DNA from 3 places in the Rahnella sp. GSA61A genome. Region 1 is predicted to be linked to each of the others. Evidence: predicted binding sites of a transcription regulator. Region 1 holds the regulator's gene; each other region holds the start of a gene.
The links. The regulator Fur, encoded in region 1, represses iron uptake genes when iron is present. The targets are predictions, from matches to a motif close to ATAATAATGAGAACNACTATCAA.
Positions count from the first base shown of each region.

Region 2: the regulator Fur is predicted to act here: its motif matches at 2,459-2,481, upstream of efeU (iron uptake transporter permease EfeU).
Region 3: the regulator Fur is predicted to act here: its motif matches at 4,186-4,208, upstream of sodA (superoxide dismutase [Mn]).

Region 1 covers NZ_JAHXYO010000002.1:201,004-207,194, forward strand. Annotated here, with positions in the region: gene glnS (glutamine--tRNA ligase) at 1-215, shown strand, start outside; gene LC431_RS03000 (OprD family outer membrane porin) at 694-2,064, shown strand; gene chiQ (ChiQ/YbfN family lipoprotein) at 2,078-2,413, shown strand; gene fur (ferric iron uptake transcriptional regulator) at 2,542-2,997, opposite strand; gene fldA (flavodoxin FldA) at 3,310-3,837, opposite strand; gene LC431_RS03020 (methyl-accepting chemotaxis protein) at 4,259-5,923, shown strand; gene ybfE (LexA regulated protein) at 6,000-6,191, opposite strand, start outside.
Region 2 covers NZ_JAHXYO010000006.1:121,184-127,374, forward strand. Annotated here, with positions in the region: gene putA (trifunctional transcriptional regulator/proline dehydrogenase/L-glutamate gamma-semialdehyde dehydrogenase) at 1-311, opposite strand, end outside; gene putP (sodium/proline symporter PutP) at 823-2,307, shown strand; gene efeU (iron uptake transporter permease EfeU) at 2,555-3,406, shown strand; gene efeO (iron uptake system protein EfeO) at 3,451-4,578, shown strand; gene efeB (iron uptake transporter deferrochelatase/peroxidase subunit) at 4,731-6,026, shown strand.
Region 3 covers NZ_JAHXYO010000011.1:88,612-94,802, forward strand. Annotated here, with positions in the region: gene LC431_RS15225 (YibL family ribosome-associated protein) at 1-322, shown strand, start outside; gene yiiM (6-hydroxyaminopurine reductase) at 494-1,165, opposite strand; gene LC431_RS15235 (methyl-accepting chemotaxis protein) at 1,269-3,215, opposite strand; gene sodA (superoxide dismutase [Mn]) at 3,487-4,107, opposite strand; gene fdhD (formate dehydrogenase accessory sulfurtransferase FdhD) at 4,318-5,160, opposite strand; gene fdnG (formate dehydrogenase-N subunit alpha) at 5,306-6,191, shown strand, end outside.

The DNA.
Region 1 (6,191 bases):
CGGAAGACTTCCTGACCACCATCAACCCGGATTCCCTGGTGATTTCCCACGGTTTCGTGGAGCCATCACTGGTGGCTGCACAGGCTGAAATCAGCCTGCAGTTTGAGCGTGAAGGTTACTTCTGTGCCGACAATCGCTACTCAAGTGCTGAACATCTGGTGTTTAACCGTACCGTTGGCCTGCGTGATACCTGGGAAAGCAAACCCGTCGCGTAAGCCCTCAGTATGAGGTAATAAAAACGCAGTTCAGGCTGCGTTTTTTTTCGCCTGTTATTCTTGTCAGAGATGCCTTTTGTTTTTCGTCGCGAATTAATGTATTTCCTATGCTTACTTTTAAAACGTTGTGCCACAGCCGTTCATATTGCTGAAACGTTTAAACTGTAAGATGATTTTGTTTAATCGTATGTTTTAATTATATATTATTATAGTCCATTGCTTTAATCCTTTCCTGCATACCTCTGTAATGCTTTTTCATCTTTATGTGCACTTTGTCATATTTCGATAATTAATGATTAATTACTCATTGATAATTCGCGTCGCGAAAAATACTCTTGATGTTGATTTAACCGGTTACGCCTCTGGCGACCGCTTTTTATACCCGTTTGGGTTTTGCTCGTTTTTTTAGTCAACATGAGGAATCTCTATGCACAAGCGCCGTAACAGGGGCAGGGGATCGGCTTACCTGAAACCTGCCATGTATTCTCTCGCCGGCACCTTACTGGGTGGCGGAATGATGTTTTCACAAGAGACCAAAGCAGCCGGTTTTATTGATGATTCCACACTGACCGGCGGTGTGTACTACTGGCAGCGTGAACGTGACCGCAAGGACATGGATCCGGCGAGTGACCACTACAAAGACTATACAACCAACCTTTCGCATTCTACCGCTAACCTGAACCTCGATTTTTCTTCCGGCTATGCCTGGGACATGTTTGGTATTGATATCGCAGCCTTTACGGCGATTGAAATGGCCGAGAGCAGCGAGAGCGGCCATCCCAACGAAATCGCCTTTTCCAACAGCAATCGCGCCTACGACGAAGATTACTCCGGGGATAAAAGTGGGGTCAGTCTTTATAAGGCAGCCGGTAAATTCAAATACGGCGGATTCTGGGGGCACGCAGGGTATATTCAGCCTACCGGACAGACGCTGATCGCACCGCACTGGAGCTTTATGCCGGGTACGTATCGCGGTGCGGAAGCCGGTTATAAACACGATTTCGGTGACCCGGGTGAACTGAGTTTCTCCTATATGTGGGCTGATGAATATAAATCGCCGTGGCATCTGGAAATGGATGATTTCCGCCAGAATGACAAGAAAACCGGCGTTTCTTATATTCATTCGCTCGGTGCGAAATATGATTTTAAAAATGACTTCGTACTGGAAGGCGCATTTGGCCAGGCTGAAAGTTATGTCGATCAGTACTTTGCTAAAGCCTCGTACAAAATGGATCTGCTGGGCAATCCGCTGACCACCAGCTATCAGTTCTATGGTGCAGAAGACCGCATCAGTGACAAGAATGATCCGAACAGTCTGTATGACGGTCTGGCATGGTTGCAGGCACTGACCTTTGGCTATACCACCGGGCAGTTTAACTGGCGTCTGGAAGGGACGATGGTGAAAGCGGAAGGGAATCAGGGCTACTTCCTGCAGCGCATGACCCCGACTTATTCTTCCTCAAACGGCCGTCTTGATGTGTGGTGGGACAACCGCTCGGACTTCAACGCCAACGGTGAAAAAGCAGTATATGCAGGCGTATTGTATGATCTGGCGAAATGGGATTTACCGGGCTTCGCGGTCGGTGGTTCGTACGTCTATGCCTGGGATGCCAAACCGAGCACCAACGCCGCTTATGACCAGAGCCAGCGTCTGAAAGAAAGCGCATGGAGCCTGGATGCGCTGTACACCATTCAGGAAGGGCGCGCCAAAGGGACGTTGTTCAAACTGCATTACACCCAGTACGACAACCATTCGGATATTCCGAGCTGGGGCGGCGGTTACGGCAACATTTTCCAGGATGAAAAAGACGTGAAATTCATCGTTATCGCTCCATTCACTATTTTCTGAGGTCGCTATGTCGATGAATAAATTACTGATGATCGTGGTTTCGGTTGTTCTGCTGGCCGGTTGTGCACCCACCGCCGATCAGGCACAAATATCCCAAACGCGGGAAGATTACCGTGCCTGTATCAATACGTCAGAAGGCAATCCGGACAAACTGGCATCCTGCGAGGTGTTACTGAATAAACTGAAACAGGAAAAAGCCCACCAGCAATTTGCAGAACAGGAGACGGTGCGCGTGGTGGATTATCAGCGATGTCTGACGGCGCGTAAAACTGGCGACGGTCAGGCATATGCTGCTGATTGCGGGAAAATCTGGCAGGAAATAAAAACGAACAATTCACCTAAGCCGTGAATCTCAGCAGCGAAACATACCCCGGCTTGCCGGGGTTTTTTATGCCTGCTATCCGGGCTCAATCTGCGTCGATATCAGACATAAAAAAACCGCTTTTCAGCGGTTAATTTAGTCAAAGCCTGTGCAGATTACTGCGCAGGTTTATCGTTGTGCAAAGAGTCATCTTCGCGGCAATCGCCTGCTTCACAGTGGCCGTACAGATACAGGCTGTGGTTGGTGAGCTTGATACCGTGTTTCTTAGCAATCTCACGCTGACGACCTTCAATATATTCGTCACGGAATTCGATCACACGACCGCAATCCAGACAGATCAGGTGGTCGTGGTGATGTTGCTGGGTCAGTTCGAATACGGACTTGCCGCCTTCGAAGTTATGACGGGTGACAATACCGGCGTCGTCAAACTGGTTCAGAACGCGGTAAACCGTCGCCAGGCCAATTTCTTCACCCATATCAATCAGTTGCTTGTAAAGATCTTCCGCACTAACGTGATGACCTTCCGGCGCTTGCAGCACTTCCAGGATTTTGAGGCGCGGAAGCGTGACTTTTAAGCCGGCTTTCTTCAGTGCGGTGTTGTTGTCAGTCATGCGGATTCAGTCCTGTTACTATGTGCTAATCAAGTTGAGGCATGCAGCCTGTGGCATCGGCGGCACAAAATTATTCGTTTAGTCTCTTCGTTTAACGCAATGTGCCAATTCTCGTCAACGACAGCCTGTTAATAAAGATCACAAATTGCCGGTCACATTTGGAATGCAACGACTTGATCAATAGAAAAAACAGAGGAACTCAGTGTACCTTGATACGACCGAAAGTTACAATTTTGTAGCAGTTAAATTGTTAATTTCAGTAATAGTTTGGCCCTTCAATTGTAGAATAAATCCTCAGGGCCAACAGGGTTTTTAGCCAATAATTTCAGAAAGGCTAAGTTCTTCTGTGATCTGTTTCACCCAGGCATCAACACGTTCGCTGGTCAGTTCGGGCTGACGATCTTCGTCAATTGCCAGTCCTATGAAGTGCTTATCATCCGCCAGGCCTTTAGATGCTTCAAAGTGGTAACCTTCGGTAGGCCAATGTCCGACAATCACTGCGCCGCGTGGCTCAATGATATCGCGCACGGTGCCCAGCGCATCGCAGAAATATTCGGCGTAGTCTTCCTGGTCACCGCAACCAAACAGTGCCACCAGCTTACCTTCGAAATCTATCTCTTCCAGCGTTGGGAAAAAGTCGTCCCAGTCACACTGCGCTTCACCGTAATACCAGGTTGGAATGCCGATAAGCAAAATATCGAATTTTTCCAGATCCTCTTTGCTGCTCTTCGCAATGTCATGCACCTCTGCAACATCTTTACCCAATTGCTTCTGGATCATTTTTGCGATGTTTTCGGTGTTACCTGTATCGGATCCAAAGAAGATACCTACAACGGCCATAAGATTACCTAACCTCTTGTTCTCAATGAAGTGCTCTGCAACGCAGGCAATAATAATGCAGATGATAGCAAACTCGTGCGGCGGAGAATATGCTTCTGCTCGCCTTCTTAACTGGGAAATAAGTTTATCGGGCAATATTTTTATGTGTTATCGCCTTTGTGTGCTTTCACCTGCGGCGAATTAACCTCAGGGTTAATGAGGTCAAAAGCAAGTTTGAGAAATAAGTTGTCACAATACTAAATTTCGAGAACATTCCGCCGATAGATGATTCGGGAGCAATCTCAACATAATAAAGAAATCGATGCCCGGAGAGGTGTTCAAACATGTCCTGGGGCACTTGCCTGCTGGTTACCTGTCTTGATTCTCCGCATCCCCGTCAATCCTCAGGCCAGAAACAGACATGTTTCGAGAGAGGCATATCGTGCAGTTTTTAAAAAATATCACCATCAGGGCCGCTTTATTAACCATTCTTGGCATCTTTTGCGTCATGTGGGCAGGTGTTTCCCTTTACACCGTCACCTCACTGGACACACTGACCCAAAATACCAAAAATAGTACCGAGCTGGTCAACAATATGGCGCTGATCAATAAAGGAAATGATCAGTATTTTCGTACCGTGACGCGCCTGAGCCGCGCCGTGGCACAGCTTCAGGCCGATCCGTCAAAAGGTCCGGAAATTTTTGATACCGCCAAACAATCACTCAGCGGGCTGACGCAGGCTCTGGCCAGTTTTAAAGCGGCACCGCATCCGGGGCTGGAAGATTCCTCCGTGCAGGAATTAATCACCAGTTGGGAAAATCTGATCACGCAGGGCGTCACGCCATTGTTCGACGCAGCCCGCAGCAAAAATACGGAGTCCTATAACCAGCTAGCCAATTCCACCGTGCCTGCACTGAGCCGCAGCTTTGGCTCATCAATGGAAAAAGTCAGCGGTCAGATCGCTGTCGATTTTGATGCGGCACAACGGCAATCCACCCATCTGACGTCATTTAGCAAAGTGATTCTGCTGACGGCATTTGGTATCGGGCTGGTGATTTTATTGCTGACTGACCGTTATCTGGTGATGGCGCTGGTGAAGCCGCTGGATAAAATCCGCGGTCACTTCGCGGTGATCGCCAGCGGCGATCTGACGTTTTATCTGGAAGAATTCGGTAAAAACTGCGCCGGTAAGCTGATTCCGTTGCTGAACGAGATGCAGTTGAGCCTGGTCAATACCGTTCAGACCATCCGCAACTGCACCAATCACATCTATCAGGGCGCGTCAGAAATTTCAGCCGGGAACAACGATTTGTCTTCCCGTACGGAAGAACAGGCGTCGGCGCTGGAAGAAACCGCTGCCAGCATGGAAGAACTGACGGCTACCGTTAAACACAATGCCGATAACGCGCATCACGCCAGCCAGCTGGTGATGGAGGCTTCCACCACCGCGCAGAAGGGCGGCAACATCGTGGCAGACGTGGTCAGCACCATGAAAGATATCTCCGGCAGCTCGAAGAAAATTGCTGAAATCACTTCTGTGATTAACAGCATCGCTTTCCAGACCAACATTCTGGCGCTGAATGCTGCCGTCGAAGCGGCACGTGCGGGCGAGCAGGGGCGCGGTTTTGCAGTGGTTGCCAGCGAAGTGCGCAATCTTGCACAACGCAGTGCGCAGGCGGCGAAAGAAATCGAGCAGCTCATCAGCGAATCGGTTTCCCGCGTCGACAGCGGTTCGAAATTGGTTGAAAACGCCGGTCATACGATGAATGAAGTGGTGCGCTCAATTACGCATGTCACTGACATCATGGCGGAAATTGCCTCTGCATCCGATGAGCAAAGCAAAGGAATCAGTCAGGTGGCGGTTGCCGTCACAGAAATGGACAGCGTCACACAGCAGAACGCCGCGCTGGTAGAACAGGCGTCGCAGGCTGCAGTATCACTGGAAGAGCAGGCTTCATTGCTGAACAATGCCGTTGCTACGTTCAAACTTAAAGATAGCGTGACGAGCGTCGGTTCACGTCCGGGGAAGTCAATTTCCGCACCGTTATTGCGTCCGGATACCAGCATGCTTTCGGCGAAAAGTGCTGAAAACTGGGAAACGTTCTGAGCAGGAAGACGTGAATTAATATGGAATAAGTAAGAAAAAACAAACGGGTAGCCTGAGAGGGTTACCCGCTTTTCAATCAGCCTTCATGACCGTTAAGATGCGACAGCAGCATCTCTTCAATCAATTCGCTACGACTGATATTGCGTTCTTCTGCCAGCTTATTGAGCATATCAACAGCATCGGCATTCATTTTCAGCTCCACACGACGCAGGCCGCTCGCTTTATCGCGGCGTAACTGGTTGCGCTTATTGATCCTGAGCTGTTCATC
Region 2 (6,191 bases), on a different contig from region 1:
TCAGGGCGGCGATAGGCGGCAGTGATGGCAGAACGGCTGACTGACTGTGGCAGGATCTGCTCGGCGAAATCTAGGAACGGCTGATGGGCTTCCTGAACCAGTTGCACAGCGACATCTTCCATACCTTCAGGCGCAGCGCCATTCAGCGCCGGAATTTCCGGCAGTGTATCGCCATTTTCCAGTCGTTCCAGATAGGAAAATATCGCTTGTTTGATCAGCCAGTGCGGCGTGCGATCAATTTTGTGAGCCGCTTCTTTCAGCCTGTCGCGTGTACCTTCATCCAGCTTCACGCCCATCGTCGTCATACCCATGCGCAAACACTCCATATAAAAAATTTCAGGTGAATTCGTTATTTTATGCTGAGCAATATCTTCTATGTTGCAACCTTGTGCAACCCTGTTAATGCATGAAGTATGCCTGTTGTGATTTGTCTGGCATTTTTAACAATAAAATAACGGCATGGATCTTGCGTGCATTCACCTGAGTGAGAATGTCAAAGGTTGCATCAGGTGCAACTTTTGTCAGTGCAAAGTACAACCGGTATTGCGGATAACTGTGATGGAGGGTGAATTTTGTGTATTTGAAATGTTAAAAATATTGAAAAGTGGATCAGGCTAAACCAGTATCCGGCCCGACAGTAATTTTGAACAAAAACCACACAGAGTCAGTGACTACGTAAAAAATATGGAGAGTCTTGCTGCAACCTTACAGGGTTTCAGCCATCATCTCGCCCCGGCAGGTTTTTAGCGGCACTTCTGGTGGAGTGCTTCAGGACAGACAGCTGCCGGACAACATCGCAAAAAATAAGAAGTGGAGAATGGAATGACAATGAACACACCGATGCTGGTGACGTTTTGTGTTTATATTTTCGGGATGATTTTTATTGGGCTCATCGCGTATCTACGAACCAAAAACTTTGATGATTATATTCTGGGCGGACGCAGTTTAGGCAGCGTGGTGACGGCGCTTTCAGCCGGTGCTTCTGACATGAGCGGCTGGCTGTTAATGGGATTACCGGGGGCGATTTTTATTTCCGGGATTTCGGAAAGCTGGATCGCCATTGGCCTGACCATCGGCGCGTACCTGAACTGGAAACTGGTGGCAGGGCGGCTGCGTGTGCACACTGAAGCCAATAATAATGCGCTGACACTGCCGGATTACTTTACCCATCGTTTTGAAGATTCCAGCAAGCTGCTGCGCATTATCTCCGCGATTGTGATTTTGGTGTTCTTCACCATTTATTGTGCCTCCGGCATCGTGGCCGGTGCGCGTCTGTTTGAAAGCACCTTCGGCATGACGTACCAGACTGCACTTTGGGCTGGTGCGGCGGCGACCATCATTTATACCTTTATCGGCGGTTTTCTGGCAGTCAGCTGGACTGATACCGTGCAGGCCAGCCTGATGATTTTCGCGCTGATCCTGACACCGGTTATCGTCATCCTCGCAGTTGGCGGTATTGATACCTCGATGATGGTAATCAATGCCAAAAACCCTGAATACACCGATATGTTCAAGGGCATGAATCTGGTGGCGATTTTGTCATTGCTGGGCTGGGGACTGGGCTATTTTGGTCAGCCGCATATTCTGGCGCGCTTCATGGCGGCCGATTCTCACCGAACTATCCGCAGCGCGCGCCGTATCAGCATGACATGGATGATTTTGTGTCTGGCGGGCACCATTGCCGTAGGATTCTTCGGGATTGCGTACTTCAGCAATAATCCGGGCGAAGCGGGCAACGTGACGCAAAACGGTGAGCGCGTGTTCATCGAGCTGACGAAAATTCTGTTTAATCCCTGGATTGCCGGTATTTTGCTGTCCGCTATTCTGGCGGCGGTGATGAGTACCCTGAGCTGTCAGTTGCTGGTGTGTTCAAGCGCGATTACCGAAGATTTGTATAAAGCCTTCCTGCGCAAAGGCGCAAGCCAGCGCGAACTGGTGTGGGTAGGGCGTGCGATGGTGCTGGTTGTGGCGCTGGTCGCGATTGCGCTGGCTGCCAATCCGGAAAACCGTGTTCTCGGTTTAGTCAGTTATGCATGGGCCGGTTTTGGCGCAGCATTCGGACCGGTGATCCTGATTTCCGTGATGTGGAAACGTATGACGCGTAACGGTGCACTGGCAGGCATGATCGTCGGTGCCGTGACAGTGATCCTGTGGAAACAATACGGCTGGGCCGAACTGTATGAAATCATTCCCGGCTTTATTTTCGCGTCACTGGCTATCTGGATTGTCAGCCTGGCGGGGCGTAAACCTTCCGCCGCCGTGGAACAGCGCTTCACTGTTGCGGAAGCGGAATATAATACTATTTAACGGTATTTTACTTTTATGACACTCAGACCGGGGGCATTCAGCCCCCGGTTTTCAGCATTTTCCGCCAGATAAACCCCCTGACCTGATTTTTCCTGTCTATTTACCGATCACGCTTCAAAAAAAGGATCGGTTACCTCTTGTATTTCTTTTGGCAAGAATGATAATCACTATCGTTTCTTTTTACTTTTCTTTACAGAGACCTTACACATTCTGTTGTTCGTCAGAATTCAGGGCTCGGGAGCTCGTCATGTTCGTTCCGTTTCTCATTATGTTTCGCGAAGGGCTGGAAGCTGCACTGATCGTCAGCCTGATTGCCAGCTATCTCAAACGGACGCAACGCGGGCAGTGGCTCGGTGTGGTCTGGATTGGCGTTTTCATCGCTGCCGCACTCTGTCTGGCGCTCGGTCTTTTTATCAATGCCACGACCGGTGAGTTTCCACAAAAACAGCAGGAGCTGTTTGAAGGTATCGTCGCCGTCGTTGCGGTGTGCATCCTGACTTATATGGTGTTCTGGATGCGCAAAGTGTCGCGTTCTATCAAAGTGCATCTGGAAGGGGCGATTGATCATGCGCTGAATTCCGGCCGCGGTCAGGGCTGGGCACTGGTCGCGATGGTGTTTTTTGCGGTAGCGCGTGAAGGTCTGGAATCGGTGTTTTTCCTGCTGGCGGCCTTCCAGCAGGACGTCGGCATCGAAGCGCCGATCGGCGCAGTGCTCGGGCTTGGCGCGGCCATCGTGCTGGGTTTCCTGATTTACTACGGCGGGGTGAAGCTGCATCTGGCGAAGTTCTTCAAATGGACCAGCCTGTTCATTCTGTTTGTCGCCGCCGGGCTGGCTGCGGGGGCTATTCGCGCTTTCCACGAAGCCGGATTGTGGAACCGTATGCAGGATATTGCTTTTGATCTGAGCGGCACATTATCCACGCACTCTTTATTCGGCACGTTGCTGGAAGGGATGTTTGGCTATCAGGAAGCCCCGACGGTCAGCGAAGTCGCGGTGTACTTCCTGTATCTGATCCCTGCGCTGTTCCTGTTCTTTATGCCACAAGGTAAATCGCCTGTGGCCGCGCCGGCCTCTGCCGGGCAAAAAACACGACGTTGATCCTTAAACCTTTCCATCATCTTGCCTTTGTCACGGAGTTGTACATGACACATTTTCGCCGTAAAGCTTTACAGATTGCACTGTTATCCCTGCCGGCTTTTGCGCTGAGCGCCAATGTGCTGGCTGCTGATGTTCGTCAGGTCAAAATTGCTGTTAACGACAAACAATGTGAACCGATGGCGCTGACCGTGCCCGCCGGTAAAACCCAGTTTGTTATCCATAACAACAGTCAGAAAAACCTGGAATGGGAAATTTTGAAAGGCGTGATGGTGGTGGAAGAACGTGAAAACGTGGCACCGGGTTTCACGCAAAAAATGACGGCTAACCTTGAACCGGGCGAATACGACATGACCTGTGGCTTGCTGAGCAATCCGAAAGGCAAACTGACTGTCACCGCCGAGGGGACAGCCGCTTCCGGTAAGCCTGACGCCATGGCGCTGGTTGGCCCGATTGCGGAATACAAAGTCTATGTGACGCAGCAGGTCGCTGAGCTGGTGGCGCATACCAAAGCCTTTACCGACGCAGTGAAGAAGGGTGATCTGGCGAAAGCACAATCCCTTTACGCGTCAACCCGTGTTTACTATGAGCGCATCGAACCGATTGCCGAACTGTTCTCTGATCTGGACGGCAGCATCGACGCCCGTGAAGATGATTTCGAGAAAAAAGCCGAAGATCCTAACTTCACCGGTTTCCACCGTCTGGAGAAAATTCTCTTCGCGGACAAAACCACCAAAGGCACCGAACCCTTTGCTGACAAGCTTTATACCGATACCGTTGATTTGCAAAAACGTATCGCAGACCTGACTTTCCCGCCTAGCAAAGTGGTCGGCGGCGCGGCGGGCCTGATTGAAGAAGTGGCCGCCAGTAAAATCAGCGGCGAAGAAGACCGTTACAGCCGCACTGACCTGTGGGATTTCCGTGCCAACCTTGATGGCGCACAAAAAATCGTCAATCTGCTGCGTCCGTTACTGGTCAAAGCCGATAAACCGTTGCTGGATAAAATCGACGCTAACTTCAAAACCGTCGATGCGCTGCTGGATAAATACAAAACCAAAGACGGTTACGAGAATTATGAAAAACTGTCTGATGCAGACCGTAACGCAATGAAAGGGCCGATCACCACGCTGGCAGAAGACTTGTCCAAACTGCGCGGTGTGCTTGGTTTAGATTAAACTCCTCCCCCTGCGAAGGGGGAGGCAGGGAGGGGGTTTAGCAGACCATACACTGGCTGAAGCACGCTTCAACTTTTGTTTTTGACCGTAATACCCCACCCCAACCCTCCCCTTCGCAGGGGAGGGAGCTTTTAAATTCCCGAGGCATAGCAATGAGTCACAAAAACGATAATCAGAACGACGTTTCTTCTTCCCGCCGCAGTTTACTGAAAGGTGTGGGATTGTTAGGCGGGGCATTTGCCCTGGGCGGCGCTGCCACGGCGCAGGCTGAGAAAACACCCGGCGCAAAAAAAGAGTACACGCCAGGCACGGTTTCCCCGGACGAACGCTGGGGCAGGCAACCTTATTACGGCGAGCATCAGGCAGGGATTTTAACGCCACAACAGGCGTCGATGATGCTGGTTTCCTTTGACGTGCTGGCCACCAACAAAGCCGATCTGGAGCGTCTTTTCCGTCTCCTTGATTCACGGTTTGCCTTCCTGACCAAGGGTGGCACCGCACCTTCAATGGATCCGAAATTCCCGCCGATGGATTCCGGCGTGATGGGGGCAGAAATCTACCCGGATAACCTGACCATGACGCTGTCGGTGGGGGATTCCCTGTTCGATGAACGCTTTGGATTAGAGCCGCATAAGCCGCTGAAATTGCAGCGCATGACGCGTTTCCCGAATGATTCACTGGATGCCACACTCTGTCACGGTGACCTGTCACTGCAAATCTGTGCCAACAACAACGATACGGTGGTGCATGCGTTGCGTGACATCATCAAGTACACACCGGATTTACTCAGCGTGCGCTGGCGTCGTGACGGCTTTATTTCGTCCCACGCAGCGCGCAGTCAGGGCAAAGAAACGCCGATTAACCTGCTGGGCTTTAAAGACGGCACGGCGAATCCTGACTCGAAAGACACACCACTGATGGATAAAACCGTCTGGGTCACCGCCGGTCAGGGCGAACCGGCGTGGACGCTCGGCGGCAGTTATCAGGCCACTCGTCTGATCCCGTTCAAGGTGGAATCCTGGGACCGCACGCCGTTGCAGGAGCAGCAGTCTATTTTCGGGCGTAACAAAGCCACCGGCGCACCTTTGGGGATGGAAAAAGAGCACGATGTGCCGGATTACGAAAAAGACCCGGAAGGTAAGACCATCCGCCTTGATTCACATATCCGTCTGGCGAATCCGCGTACCAAAGCCACCGATGAAAACCTGATGCTGCGCCGTGGCTACAGCTATTCACTTGGCGTGACCCATTCCGGGCAACTGGAAATGGGGCTGATTTTTGTCTGTTATCAGCATGACCTGGAAAAAGGTTTCCTGACCGTGCAGAAACGCCTGAACGGCGAAGCGCTTGAAGAGTATATCCGTCCGAATGGCGGCGGCTTTTTCTTCACGCTGCCGGGGAATAAAGATGAAAGCCACTATCTCGGTCAATCGTTAATCGAAGCGTAACATTGCTCCTCCCCCTGCGAAGGGGGAGAAGCTCAATCCAGAAATCCTTTTTACGCTTCGTTACGCAATTCACCGCCTGTTAATACTCCGCTGCATCCCAAAAAATCTCAGCAATGTCATGATGATAAATCGTCAAACTGATTTATTACGATGCCTGCTCCGAGA
Region 3 (6,191 bases), on a different contig from region 1:
CGACATGCTGGATGCACTTAATCACAAAGATGCGACCGTGATTCAGGCAGGTAATGCTGAGTTAATCGCCAAGCACGAAGAAGAGAAAGAAAAACTGGCTGCCGAGATCGCGCGTTTGAAAGAAGTGCGTGAGAAAAAACTCAGCACCGAAGCGCAGAAGCTGGAAAAGCTGTTCAGCCGTGAAATCACCAAGAAAGAACAGGCTGATATGGGCACGCTGAAGAAAACCGTTCGCGGTATCGTGGTGGTTCACCCGATGACTGCGCTGGGCCGCGAAATGGGCCTGAAAGCGGTGACCGGTTTCGCTAAGAAAGAATTCTGAACTAACACGCCCTCCCCTACGAAGGGGAGGGTTGGGGTGGGGTATTAAAGCAGAATCAAAGAGTTGAAGTGTGCTTTGACTCGGGTTTTGTCTTTATAACCCCCTCCCAGCCTCCCCCTTCGCAGGGGGAGGAGCAAAGAAAAACCCCTCCAGCCATACCCGTTCTGTTTCTTACTTCCCAAACAATCTCCGCCCAAAATCCTCGATCTTGCGATTTACCAGCCGCATCTGCATGGTTTTACTCCAGCTCGCTGAAATCCCTGCAGCAGACATCAGACGGCGATACTGTTCCTCATCAAACGGCATGTTGAAGGCGATAGAAATCGCTTCTGCGACGGACACCTCACTGTTGCGCGTCAGCAGTTCCAGCGGCCGGTCGCCACTGACATTCCCCGTACTGACCACCCGATATAACCAGCCGCAGCGGCCGCTTTGTTGTAACAGCGGCGACAGGTTTTTGCAGTCGAGAAAATGGTTCAGTTTGTAGCAGGGCGCACGGGGTTGCGTGACCTGAATCAGCGCGTCGCCCCAGCGGAAAATATCGCCGATATACACGTTATCTTCGGTCATGCCGAGTGTCGAAAGGTTTTCCCCAAACGCAGGCGGATGAAAACGGTCCTCTTCTTCGGGAAACTGCTGGCGCAACCAGGCGTAATGCTCGCGGGGAAAATGACACAGCGCGCGGTCAGCGCCACCGTGATAAGACTTTTCGGCCTGCTGATCGTTCTCCAGCCCGAGAGGCGTCAGAGCGACAGCGCCATCAACCTGACGTTTGGCAATCGCACTGGGTGAAAAGTCGGGATAATGCTCGATGGTACCGATGTACACGTCGGGATAATGCATAAGCTCTCCGCTGCTGAAATGTCACTCGCTCAAGCATAACCTGCATTCGGCAGCGGGAGTAGAAGGAATACCTGCGCACATGCGGGGTGCGCAGGTTCATCAGTCAGAACGTTTCCCAGTTATCCTGACTGGTTTTGCCTTGAACTGGCAGCGGCAGGGCCGGACGGCGCAGCGCGGCGGATGCCGGTGCGGCCAGCATATCGCCGTTATCGGCCAGGCGGAATACCGAGACTGCCTGCGTCAGCGTCGCGGCCTGATCTTCGAGTGAATCGGCGGCAGCGGATGACTGCTCAACCAGCGCGGCGTTCTGCTGTGTCGTGCTGTCCATTTCGACAATCGCCTGCGAAATCTGGCTGATTCCACGGCTTTGCTCGTCAGAAGCAGAGGCGATTTCACCCATGATATCGCGCACATGCGAGACGGATTTCACGATGTCCTGCATGGTGCGTCCGGTATTTTCCACCAGCTTCGCGCCGGTGTTAACACGTTCAACCGACTCGGCAATCAGCCCTTCGATCTCTTTCGCTGCCTGCGCACTGCGCTGTGCCAGTATGCGGACTTCCGAGGCGACGACTGAGAATCCGCGACCCTGTTCACCGGCACGCGCGGCTTCAACCGCAGCGTTCAGCGCCAGGATATTGGTCTGGAACGCGATGCTGTTGATGACGGACGTAATTTCGGCGATACGTTTTGAGCTGCCGGAAATCTGCTGCATGGTGTCGACCACTTCGCCGACTTGTTTGCCGCCGAGCGTTGCGGTGCCTGAAGCCTCGCTGGCCAGTTTGCTGGCGTGATGGGCGTTATCGGCGTTCTGTTTCACCGTCGCGCTCAGTTCTTCCATGCTGGCGGCGGTTTCTTCAACCGCGGCGGCCTGCTGTTCGGTGCGTGAGGAAAGATCGGTATTCCCGGCGGCGATTTCAGCCGCCGCGTGAGAAACCTGTGAAACGCCGGAGCGGATTTCATAAATCATCGTACTGAGATTCTGGCTCATCGCGGACACCGCGTTCATCAGCATACCCAGCTCATCGCGACGTGTGGTTGGATGCGCGACAGTCAGATCGCCCCGCGCAATCGCCTCCGCCGTTTTCAGCGTATCGCGCAGCGGCTGGGCAATCTGGCGGGTGATTCGCCATGCAATGATAATCCCCACCAGCATTACGATCAGCGTAATCACCATCATGATCATCTGCGCATTAGTGATGTCTTTATGCGTGTTATCCAGTTCATTTTTGAATATTTTTGCGACCAGTGTGTTCATCTCAGCGGCTTTTACTGTCAGCAGCTGCGAGTTTTTTTGTTCATCTTCGTAAGCCGGCATGTAGGCCATAACGTGATCTTTATAGGTCGCCAGCGCACTCATCAGCGGGGCGAGTGTGGCCTGCTGATCCGGTAACAGTAATGCGTTCAGCTTTTTAGCATTGGCCTGCGTATCATCAATTGACTTTAACAGCCTGGCTTCCGATTCCTTGTTGATGTTGAGCAACAGGCCGCGCACGTCATAACGCACGTTGATCAGTTTTTGAATGACTTCGGCCAGTGAAAGACGAATGGAAGGATCGGCATCTTCCACACGCAGCTGATCTTGTAAACGTTTCACAACGGCTTCGGTTTCGGAAAGATTCCAGCTGGCGCGTACCGCATCTTTGCGGTCGACGGCTTCTTTAAACGCGGCTTGTGCCTGCTGATATTCATGGATTTTTACCGGCACCTGCTCCAGTTCTGCCTGGCCAGCTGCATCCCATTTCAGCTTGTCTTTCGACTGCTCAATCAGTTGCGACAGCGCGTCAATGTTGTCCTGATTTTGTTTGAGATATGCCGGATTGTAATTGAGCTGATAAAGCGTACGGCTGAGGCGGGCATCATTGAGTAATGCGTTCATCTGATTACTGAAATCGACTTTTTCCGCACGCTGACTGATGTCGTTAAATTTAATCATTCCCGCAGTGGTAATGACGGCCGCGATCAAAAGCACCAGCCCGAAACCCAGACCCAGTTTGGTGCCGACCTTGAGATTGTTCATCCACTGCGAAAGACCCGATCCGTTACTCATAATCATTCTCCGTCAAACATCCCTTTTAAATAGACATGCGTTTTTGTGACGCCTTTGTGAACAATCTATCGGTAGGTTGTTTAATAAACTTTATAGGATCTGTGGCGTATTTTTGATTAATGCGAGCGGGGTCTAATAATGGTGGGAAACGGAAGAATAATTCGCTGTAAAACAGTGATCATGCATACAAATTCAGGACATAAAAAAGGCGGGTCACTGACCCGCCATTGGCGAAAACATCATCATGCCCGCGAAGGGCGGCAGGGCGAAATTACTTCGCTTCAGCCAGACGTTTTGCTGCTTCGTCCCAGTTTACAACAGCCCAGAAGGCTTTGATGTAATCAGGGCGTTTGTTCTGATATTTCAGGTAGTAAGCGTGTTCCCACACGTCCAGGCCCAGCAGCGGGTAACCGGAAGCGCCGGAAATGGCTTCGCCCATCAGCGGGCTGTCCTGGTTAGCAGTAGAAACAACCGCCAGTTTGCCGTCTTTCAGCACCAGCCATGCCCAGCCTGAACCGAAACGAGTGGTCGCTGCTTTCTCAAAAGTTTCTTTGAAAGCGTCAACGCTGCCGAAATCGCGTTCGATCGCAGATTTCAGTTCGCCCTGCAGGGTGGTGCCGGTTTTCAGGCCTTTCCAGAACAGGCTGTGGTTAGCGTGGCCGCCTGCGTTGTTACGCAGTGCAACTTTCTTGTCTGCAGGAACCTGATCCAGTTTGGTGATCAGTTCTTCAACCGGCAGTGCAGCCAGTTCCGGCAAGCTTTCCAGCGCAGCGTTAGCGTTGTTCACGTAAGCCTGGTGATGTTTAGTGTGATGGATTTCCATCGTTTCTTTGTCGAAATGCGGTTCGAGTGCGTCGTATGCGTAAGGCAGTGATGGCAGTGAATAACTCATGTTCATCGTCTCCATAGTGTAGGGCGGCACCGTCATTGTGAGCACCGCGTAATCAGTCGGATCATTATAGTTAATTAAATGATATTGAAAATGATTATCTATGCTCCATGCTTTGTGCGGGTACTCGTAAGCGCCTGTTATACGGGGCTTAGAACCAGATAACCGCAAACAATCCTAAATTGTCTAAAGGCACGCGGTGCTTAGAGAGAGTTAACGTAACCGCTGCGGATGCGTATACACCGTTGTCCGTCCCGGTTTACTGAAACCGACCAGCGTCAGATTGCATTTTTCGGCAACGTCGACTGCGAGCGTGGTGGCAGCGGAGACGGCAAACAGGATTTCGATGCCGCACATCGCGGCTTTCTGCACCATTTCATAGCTGGCGCGGCTTGATACCAGCGCGGCGCCGGATATCCAGTCGTTTTGTCTGGCACGCATACCGAGCATTTTATCGAGCGCCACATGACGGCCCACATCTTCGCAGCCACCCAGTAATTCACCTTCCGGCGTGATCCACGCGGCGGCGTGGGTACAGCCGGTGAGCTGGCCGATTTCCTGCACGGATTTCAGCTGGTGCAGCGCGTTGTCCAGATTTGCCAGATCAAAGGTTTGACTGAACGGCAGCGGCGCGAGCGGGCGGAATAAATCGCCTAACTGTTCGATGCCGCAGACGCCGCACCCGGTACGGCCCGCCATGGCGCGGCGGCGTTCTTTCAGCCCGGCGAAACGGCGGCTCGATAATTCGATGTTAACCTCAATCCCGTTACAGTTTGGTGTCACCTCCATCCCGTAAATATCACTGACCGATTCAATAATCCCTTCTGACAGCGAAAAGCCCAGCGCAAAGGCCTGCAGATCTTTCGGTGAAGCCATCATGACCACATGCGAAATGCCGTTATAAACCAGCGCAACGGGCACTTCCTGAGCAATCCAGTCATCTTCCGGCTCATTGAGATGTGCGCGCTGCATCACCGTTTTTTGGCTGGCTCCGATGATCTGAGTCACTTTTTTGTCATCTTTTTCGCCCAGTTCGTTTACTTGATGGACATCCATTAGCAATAACCTTATAAACATTCCGGCTACATAAGCCGTACAAAAATTATGGGTACTTGGCTTTAATTTTAACGCTTCCGCATCAGCTGCGGAAAGCGCCAATTTGAAAAGCAATGTGTTAACAGATGATGGGAAGGAGTCTTTCATGCAAGTCAGCAGAAGACAATTATTCAAAATATGTGCGGGTGGTATGGCCGGCACCACGGCGGCATTATTAGGATTTACTCCTACCATGGCGCTGGCGGAAACCCGCCAATACAAACTGCTTCGCTCCCGTGAAACCCGCAACAACTGCACTTACTGTTCCGTAGGTTGCGGAATACTGATTTACAGCCAGGGCGATGGCGCGAAAAACGTCACTGAAAATATCTTCCACGTAGAGGGTGACGCCGATCATCCGGTCAGTCGTGGCTCGTTGTGCCCGAAAGGCGCAGGCGTGCTGGATTACATCCACAGCGAAGGCCGTCTCAGATATCCGGAATACCGCGCTCCCGGTTCCGATAAATGGCAGCGCATCACGTGGGACGAGGCGATTTCCCGTATCGCCCGCCTGATGAAAGATGACCGCGACGCCAACTTCGTCGAGAAAAATGAAAACAACGTGACGGTCAACCGCTGGCTGACCACCGGCATGCTGTGTTCTTCTGCGGCCAGTAATGAAACCGGTCTGCTGGATCAGAAATTCACCCGCGCGCTGGGTATGGTGGCGATCGACTGTCAGGCCCGTCTGTGTCATGGCCCGACCGTGGCGGCATTAGCGCCAACCTTTGGTCGCGGTGCGATGACGAACAACTGGGTCGACATCAAAAACGCCAATGTGATTTTAATTATGGGCGGAAATGCGGCAGAAGCGCATCCGGTCGGATTCAAATGGGTGATTGAGGCCAAAACCAAAAATAACGCCAAAGTCATCGTCGTCGATCCGCGCTTTAACCGCAGTGCTGCGGTGGCCGATATCTACGCGCCGATTCGCGCTGGTTCTGACACGGCCTTCCTGCTCGGCATGATCAACTATCTGATCACCCACAATA